2 regions of the Paenibacillus sanfengchensis genome follow, and region 2 is predicted to be linked to the other one. Evidence: riboswitches for the same ligand, from Rfam matches in the RefSeq annotation. Region 2 holds a riboswitch; the other holds the start of a gene.
The links. A riboswitch is a leader RNA that binds a small molecule or an ion and turns the genes downstream of it on or off. The one in region 2 is predicted to bind S-adenosylmethionine.
Positions count from the first base shown of each region.

Region 1 (4,432 bases), 300 kb from region 2:
GATGAAAATCGTCGTGATGGCGGTAAATACGCGCATGATTTCATTGGCCCGGTTGGCGATCGCCGCCTGATAAGCTTCTCGCAAGTTCCCGATCAATTCCCGAAAAGTATCGAAGTTTTCGGAAATTTTAACTGCATTTTCGTATATATCGCTAAAATATTTTTGCAATTGATCGTCGATCAGGCGCAAATCTTTTTTATTTAAAATATTGATGACTTCTTTTTGAGGGCCAAGCATTTTCTTCAACCACAAAATCTCGCTTCGCAAACCGATGATCTCGTTCAGGTGCGAACGTTTGGTGTGCATCAAAATATCCTCTTCCAGCTTTTCGATCTTGACTTCGATCCGGTCGCCGACAGAGAAGTAGTTGTCGACCACGAGGTCGATAAGAAAATAAAGAAAACGGTCGGGCTCGCTGACTTCCTGTTCCCAGAGAATCGGCTTGACGGCCCGGAGTTCGTTGATTTTCTGCTTGGTCACGGTGATGATGTAGTGTCTTCCCAGAAAGATGTTCAGCGCCCGCAGAAAGATTTCCTCGTCATCATAACGGATGCTGTTAACTACAATAAAGTAATGGTTGTCGTAAGTTTCGATTTTCGGACGCTGCTCCTCCTCGGACAGGCAGTCCTCAACGGCAAGATCATGCAGCGAGAACAGCGGCTGAAGCAGCTCCAGGTCCTCAACGTCCGCGTCGATCCAGTAGAAGCCTTCCTCAGGCGGGGTTGTCGTGAGTTCCACGTCTTCGACCGGTTTAAATACACCGGCCACCACATGACGGATTTTCATACCAATCACTCCCTTTTCCGGCTTAGGCAGCCGGGATATGCTCATTTTTTGTGAGCACAGGAAAGGGATCAGCACGGCGAACGCCGAAAAAAGGCGTTTTATGAAAACACCGGGAAAAGAAAGTGCCCGTTACTCTCCACGCGGCGCCTGCTGATCGGTTTCCTATGCGGTTGTTTCTTCAGGTCCATGCGCTGCGGACTCGGGTCGCCTTCCATTTCTCGGATTCACCTCTTTACTATGGGTTTATGGGGTGCCTCTTAAGCACTTGTCTAGTATAACGCCGGGGATTGAATTGTTTCAAGCCAAAAAGTTGTGGATAAAAATTGACGCACAGCTTGTTAAAAAAGAGAATTCATGTATAATGAAATCAACCTGTTTCAATTTGAATTTTAAAAACAGAATATTGAGACGATTTTCTTATCAAGAGTAGGTGGAGGGACTGGCCCGATGATACCCGGCAACCGGCGATACGTCGCACGGTGCTAATTCTTGCAGAGCTTAAAGAGCATGATGTGATGCACTTAGGTTTCTGAGAGATGAGAGAGGCGCATTCAGGAATAAATGATGACCTTTCTCTTTGGAGAGAGGTCTTTTTCTTGTTATTGCCCGCTTTCACCCGAATAACCCGCAAAATCTAAAGTAAAAAGGAGTTGGAATGTAATGCCGATTAAAGTACCGGATCATCTGCCGGCCAAGGAAGTGCTTGCGAACGAGAATATTTTTGTGATGGATGAGAGCCGGGCCTACCAGCAGGACATTCGGCCCCTCAGAATTGCCATTTTGAACCTGATGCCGACCAAGGAAACGACGGAATCGCAAATTTTGCGTCTGCTCAGCAACACACCCCTTCAGGTAGAAATCGTACTGCTTCACCCCCGCTCCCATATCTCGAAGAACACTTCAGCGGAGCATTTGGAGATGTTCTACAAAACCTTTGACGAGATCAAGAGCCGCCGGTTTGACGGAATGATCGTGACGGGCGCTCCTGTCGAACAACTGGATTTTGAAGAAGTCAACTATTGGGAGGAATTGAAGGAAATTTTCGAATGGAGCAAGACGCACGTGACTTCGACCATGCATATTTGTTGGGCTTCCCAAGCCGGCTTATATTATCATTACGGAGTCCGTAAAATTCCGCTCGAGCAAAAATGCTTCGGTGTCTTCTCCCATTCTGTCAACTATCCTCGTGTTAAGTTAATGCGCGGATTTGATGAAGTGTTCCAGGTTCCGCATTCCCGCCATACGGACGTATCCAGAGAGGATATCGAGCGCTCGCCGGAGTTGGAGATTCTCGCCGAATCGGAGGAAGCCGGGATTTATCTCGTGGCTTCACGGGACGGAAAACAAATTTTTGTGACCGGTCACTCGGAGTATGACGCGGGTTCCCTGAAATGGGAGTACGATCGCGACGCCGCCAAAGGGCTGGATATCGATCTCCCGGTGAACTATTATCCGAACAATGATCCCGCCAAAACCCCCAGATCGACTTGGAAAGCGCATGCCAACTTATTATTCTCCAACTGGCTGAACTACTATGTGTATCAGGAAACACCGTATGATATCGATGAAATGGCTGAACTTATATACCATATTTGATTAGTGGAGGGGTACGCAGTGGCAAAAAATAAAGAATGGCATTTGGACAGCAGACTGGCTCAGATCGGGTCGACCGAGGAGCCGGTTACGGGAGCGGTCACTTATCCGATCTATCAGGCGACCGCCTTCCGTCATCCCCGCCTGGGGCAGAGTACCGGGTTTGACTATTCGCGGACCAAAAGCCCGACGCGGACCGTGTTGGAAGAGGCCGCGGCCGCGCTGGAAAGCGGAGATGCCGGCTTCGCCTGCAGTTCGGGCATGGCGGCGCTGCAGACGGTGTTCAGCCTGTTCTCGCAAGGGGATCATCTGATCGTATCACTGGACTTGTACGGCGGAACTTACCGGCTGCTTGAGCGGATCCTTTCCCGGTTCGGAATTACATCCTCCTATGTCGATACGAATGATCTGGACGCCTTGGAAAGCGTGCGAAAACCGAACACCAAAGCCGTTTTCATCGAGACGCCGACCAACCCGCTGATGATGGTGACCGATCTTGAAGCCGTGGGCCTGTGGGCCAAGCGCCATGGGCTGCTTACGGTGGTGGACAATACGCTGTTGACCCCTTATTTTCAACGCCCGCTGGAACTGGGCGCGGACATCGTTGTACACAGCGCGACGAAGTACCTGGGCGGCCATAACGATGTGCTGGCCGGACTGATTGTAACCAAAGGCGAAGAACTCTCCCAGGAAGTCGCCTTTCTGCATAATTCGATCGGGGCGGTGCTCAGCCCCTCCGACTCCTATCAGCTTATGCGCGGCATGAAGACCTTGGCACTGCGGATGGAACGCCACGAGAGCAATGCGCTGGCTATCGCCGAGTATTTGCTGCAGCATCCGCAAATCGCCGAGGTGTATCATCCCGGTCTGCCCGATCATCCGGGCTATGACATCCAGAAGCGGCAGTCCAGCGGAAATACGGGCATCTTCTCCTTTAAGGTAAGCGATGCCCGTTACGTGGAGCCGGTATTGCGGAACCTCGAGCTCATCGCTTTTGCCGAGAGCCTGGGCGGTGTGGAATCGCTGATGACCTATCCGGCCGTTCAGACGCATGCCGATATTCCGGCGGAAATCCGCGATGCCGTCGGGGTGGACGACCGGCTGCTCCGCTTCTCGGTCGGAATCGAGCACCCTGCGGATTTGATCGAGGATCTGGGCCGGGCTTTGGAAGCGGCCCGCCGCGAAGTGGAAGAGGGGGGCGCAAAATGAATGAGCGGAACCGGGAAGAAAAGCGGCCTCACAAATTCGATACGCGGCTGATCCATTTCGGCAGCGAAGTGGATTCGGCGACCGGAGCCTCCAGCGTGCCGATTTACCAGGCTTCGACCTTCCACCACCATGATATTTTTAATCCGCCGACGCATGATTACAGCCGGTCGGGTAATCCGACCCGCCAGGCGTTGGAGGAGTATATCGCAGTTCTGGAAGGCGGGGTTGGCGGCTTTGCCTACGCCAGTGGAATGGCGGCCATTTCCTCGACGTTCATGCTGTTTTCGGCCGGCGACCACCTCATCGTGACGGAGGATGTTTACGGGGGGACATACCGGCTGCTTACCCAGATTTTAAGCCGGATGAACATCGAGACGACCTTCGTCGATATGACGGACCTGGATGCGGTCAAGGCCGCGCTGCAGCCCAATACGAAGGCAGTATACATGGAAACGCCGTCAAATCCTACGCTGAAAATCACCGATATCGGAGCGGTGGCCGAATGGGCCCGGAAGCACGATTTGATCAGCATCGTGGACAATACATTTATGACGCCGTACTATCAGCGTCCGATCGAGCTTTCCGTCGACATCGTGCTGCACAGTGCGACCAAATTCCTCGGCGGACACAGCGACGTGCTGGCCGGTCTGGCCGTAGCCCGGGACGAAGCGTTGGCCAGCCGCCTGAAATTTGTGCAGAACGGCCTCGGCACTGTGCTTGGCGCCCAGGAGTCCTGGCTGCTGATGCGGGGGATGAAAACGCTGGGCGCAAGGATGGCGCATAGCGAAATCAGCGCCCGCAAGCTGGCGGACTGGCTTGACGGCCGTCAAGATATCTCGGCCGT
Region 1 is NZ_JBAGJC010000003.1:150,520-154,951, reverse strand. It holds gene corA (magnesium/cobalt transporter CorA) at 1-786, opposite strand, end outside; SAM riboswitch class I at 1,201-1,329, shown strand; gene metA (homoserine O-acetyltransferase MetA) at 1,447-2,382, shown strand; gene V4U84_RS06935 (PLP-dependent transferase) at 2,401-3,588, shown strand; gene V4U84_RS06930 (trans-sulfuration enzyme family protein) at 3,585-4,432, shown strand, end outside.
Region 1: it holds a riboswitch for S-adenosylmethionine, as region 2 does, so the genes downstream of both, metA (homoserine O-acetyltransferase MetA) here and V4U84_RS08315 (methionine ABC transporter ATP-binding protein) in region 2, are expected to answer to the same signal.

Region 2 (4,432 bases):
TTCCGTAATTTTACGTGGTTCGCTACGGCCTATACGTATATCGTGGTGTATATCGGCGCGTACGTCAGCCATACCGATTCGGCCGGAGGCTGCTCGGGTTGGCCCCTCTGTAACGGGGCGCTGATTCCCGAACTTTCGGGCGGTGTTGGAATCGCCTTCATTCACCGGGTCGCCGCGGCTATACTGCTGATAGTGATCGCCGCGCTGGGCCACATTGCTTTCTGGAAGCACCCGGGCAACAAGGAAATGCGGTCGCTCGGGATTGCGGCAGCCGGGCTGGTCGTGGTGCAGGTGCTGACCGGGGCCGGCATCGTGTTTACTTTGACCAATTACGAGGTGTATCTGTTCACTTCGTTAGCCCATATCCTGGTACTGGCCGCGCTCTTCGGGGTGCTCAGCTATATGAGCGTCAGAACGTGGCAACTGGCCGGAAGCCGGAAGAGCAAGGAAACCCGGAGCGCGGATGCCGATTTGGAAGCAGCTCCACAGGTTCACCGGAACGCCCCGTAATCTTCGCTTGGCAGAGCTGTCGCGGGATCGGGAAAGGATATAATCACAGGTCGACCGGATCTCGTGGTATCCGTGGGAACTTTCGGGATAAACGATAGAAGCGGAGGAATATTATGCTGCGAAGCTTGCTGGGCGAACCGCCAAGGCAAAATGAAGGACTGCTCGCCAAGGCGATGGATGCGATGACACAGACAACAAGGCTGCTGCACAAACAGACGGAGCTATCCAAGGATCCGACCCATGATTTTCGCAAGCTGGAGATCTGGACGCTGGGGCTGATCTCTTCACTGGATGAGTTGGAGCAGTGCTTGCACGCGGCCGGCTTTTTCCGCCGGAAGGTGCAACGCAATTATGTGGAGGACATGGATCCGGCCGAGCGGGGCGACTACGCGCGGTATGTGTTCTTTTATAAAGACGGATTTATCCGTGTTTTCTCTACCCTGGACAAGCTGGGGACGGTGCTGAACGATCTCTATGATTTGAAAACGTCCAGGGTGAAGGCGCATTTTTCCTATTTTACGGTGCTTCGGCAATTTCGCTATTTGAAGGTTCATCCGGACCTCGAGGAACGGCTCTTCGCCATTAAAGAGAGGCACAAGGAAGCGTTGGCCGTATTGAGAAAGCGCAGAAACACGGAGATTCATTATATGAACTCGGAAATGCAGGATGATTTATGGCAGCGACATCAGGCGCTCCACGGCAAAATCGAGCTGGAGGATCTGGATCGGCATCTCCGCGACTTGGAGAACGGGTACCTCATGGTGTCCGAAACGCTGGAAGCGGTGTTCACCTATACCAATGAGCGCTGGAAAAAAATCTCGGCCAAGTAGCGGTGATCCTGGAAAATCTTTTTTCTATTTTTCCTTTGACAAAAGTACGGAAAGCTTCTATACTCTAAAATAGTTTCATGATCTTACAGGAAATGTTCATCATTAATTTCATATTTTTTCTTATCGAGAGAGGCGGAGGGAAAGGCCCGATGAAGCCCAGCAACCGATTCGTATTCCGGCGGAAAGACGCGTGATTCGCGCAGCCGAGAAACGAGTGTCATGGTGCTAAATCCTTCAAAACCGTGGAACGTGAAATCGGAAGACGCGGTTTTGGCAGATGAGAAGGCATTGTCTTTACGTAAAGAGAGCCCTCTGAATCTGCCGGGCTCTTTATTTTTTTATCTTAATAATTTTAGGAAACTTCGAAAGCGGGAGGCTAATCGGTTTGATTGAACTCAAACAACTGACTAAAATATACGGCACCAAGAAAAAGACCACCACCGCCTTGTCCAGCTTGAACCTGAAGGTGAACAAGGGAGAAATCTTCGGGGTCATCGGCCACTCCGGGGCGGGCAAAAGTACGCTCATCCGCTGCATCAATTTGCTTGAGCGGCCGACGCAAGGCGAGGTTTGGGTCGGCGGCGTCGACCTGACCAAGCTCGGCAAGCGGGAGCTTCAGCAGAAGCGCCGCAAGATCGGGATGATCTTTCAGCATTTTAACCTGCTGTCGTCCGCCACGGTCTATGACAATGTCGCTTTTCCGCTTACGCTGACCGGGACGCCGAAGGCGGAGATCCAACGAAAGGTGGATGAACTGCTGGCCTTGGTCGGTCTGGAGGCGCACCGGGGGAAATACCCGTCCCAGCTGTCCGGCGGACAGAAACAGCGGGTCGGCATCGCTCGGGCGCTGGCCAGCGATCCGGATGTTCTCCTCTGCGACGAGGCGACCTCCGCGCTGGATCCGCAGACGACGGACTCAATCCTGCGATTGCTGCTGGACATCAACCGGAAATTCGGACTCACGATTCTGCTCATTACGCATGAGATGCATGTCATTCAGAGCATCTGCGACCGGGTGGCGGTCATCCACCAGGGCGGCATCGTCGAGGAAGGGCCGGTGACCGAGGTTTTCCTCAAGCCGCGGCATTTTGTAACCCGGGAGTTTATCAACCGGGACGCGTCGGGCGAAGATGGCGGGGAGGGGTTGAAGCTGGCAAGCTCCGTGCCGCATCCGGCATGGTCGAAGCTGGTGAAGATCACCTTCCTTGGCGCGAAGACGTATGAATCGGTATTATCGCAGGTGGTCCGGGAAACCGGGGTCAACTTCGCGATTTTGCAGGGCACGATCTCGACGATCAAAGAGGTGCCGTACGGCAAGCTCACCGTTTCCTTTGAAGGGGACGACGAGCAGGTCGAACGTACGCTGGCCCTGCTTAAAGAACGGGATCTTGATGTGGAGGTGATCGGGTAATGTGGGGCTTGGACTTTTCCAAAATCGACTGGTCCGAAATGGGCACGGCGTCCACGGACACGCTGCAAATGATGGGTTACGCCACCCTGTTCACGTTCCTGATCGGGCTGCCGCTCGGGGTGCTGCTGTACACCTTTTCGCGATCGACCTCGCCGGTCCTGAGCTGGGTGTACCGGATTCTGTCGCTCATCGTGAACGTTATCCGCTCGGTGCCGTTCATCATCCTGATCGTCGCTTTGATTCCGCTGACGCGGGCGATTATGGGTGTCTCCTCCGGGGTGGAGGGCACGATTCCGCCGCTCGTGATCGCGGCCGCTCCGTTCTTCGCCCGGCTGGTGGAGACGGCGCTCCGCGAGGTGGACCGCGGCGTGATCGAAGCCTCGCATGCCATGGGCGCAACGAGCTTTCAGGTCATCCGCAAGGTGCTGCTGCCGGAATCGCTCCCCGGCCTAATCGCCGGAATGACGATCACCGCGGTTACGCTCGTTTCCTATACGGCGATGTCCGGGATGGTCGGCGGCGGCGGGCTTGGTGACCTGGCGATCCGCTACGGTTATTACCGCTACGAGAAAGAAGTCATGATTATCTCCGTTATTTTCATGGTTGTTCTGGTGCAGGTGTTGCAAATGCTGGGTGACCGGCTGGTGATTTATTTTACGCGGAAATAAGGAACATTAAATATACAGATTCATCCTTATTCAAAAAAATTTTGGGAGGTCATACTGTGATGAAAAAATGGACATTTTCGCTGCTAACGCTGGCTTTGGTACTGGTTTTGGCAGCCTGCGGAAACAACGCGGCCAAGAACAACGGCAGCTCCGCTGCCGGCAATGGAGAAAAGGCTCCGGCTGCGGAAGATACGGCGAAAACGCCGGCGGCATCCGAACCGGTCAAACTGGTGGTTGGCGCTACAGTGCCGCATGCCGACATTCTGAAGTTCGTCGCGCCTAAGCTGAAAGAAGAAGGCATCGAGCTGGAAGTCAAAGAATTCACTGACTATGTGCAACCGAACGTGCAAGTTTTCGAGAAGCAGCTGGATGCGAATTATTTCCAACATCAGCCGTACCTAGACGAGCAAAACAAACAAAACAACTTTAACCTCGTTCCGGTCGTAGGCGTTCACGTTGAACCTTTCGGCGCTTACTCCAAAACGCTGAAATCGGCCGACGAAATCAAGGACGGCGCCAAAGTGGCGATCCCGAACGACCCGACGAACGGCGGACGCGCGCTGCTGCTGCTTGAAAAGCAGGGCTTGATCAAGCTGAAAGAAGAAGCGGGCATCACGGCGACGAAAGCGGATATCGTTGAAAATCCGAAGAACCTGAAGTTCCAAGAAGCCGATGCGGCTATGCTTCCGCGCCAACTGGAAGAAGTGGACCTGGCGCTGATTAACACGAACTATGCGCTTGAAGCCGGGCTGAACCCGATGACCGACGCGCTCTTCATCGAAGACAAAGATTCGCCGTACACCAACATTCTGGTATCCCGTCCGGACAACAAAGATTCCGAAGCCATTCAAAAATTGGCCAAAGCGCTGACTTCGCCGGATGTGAAGAAATTTATCGAAGACACCTATAAAGGTGCTTTGGTTCCGGTATTCTAAAATAGCTTAAACACAGATCCCGCTGCCGGAAGGCAGCGGTTTTTTTCTGTATTTGAAAACCTCCGGTTCGAGTACATT
Region 2 is NZ_JBAGJC010000003.1:448,994-453,425, reverse strand. It holds gene V4U84_RS08325 (COX15/CtaA family protein) at 1-510, shown strand, start outside; gene V4U84_RS08320 (Cthe_2314 family HEPN domain-containing protein) at 624-1,340, shown strand; SAM riboswitch class I at 1,458-1,624, shown strand; gene V4U84_RS08315 (methionine ABC transporter ATP-binding protein) at 1,726-2,751, shown strand; gene V4U84_RS08310 (methionine ABC transporter permease) at 2,751-3,419, shown strand; gene V4U84_RS08305 (MetQ/NlpA family ABC transporter substrate-binding protein) at 3,479-4,354, shown strand.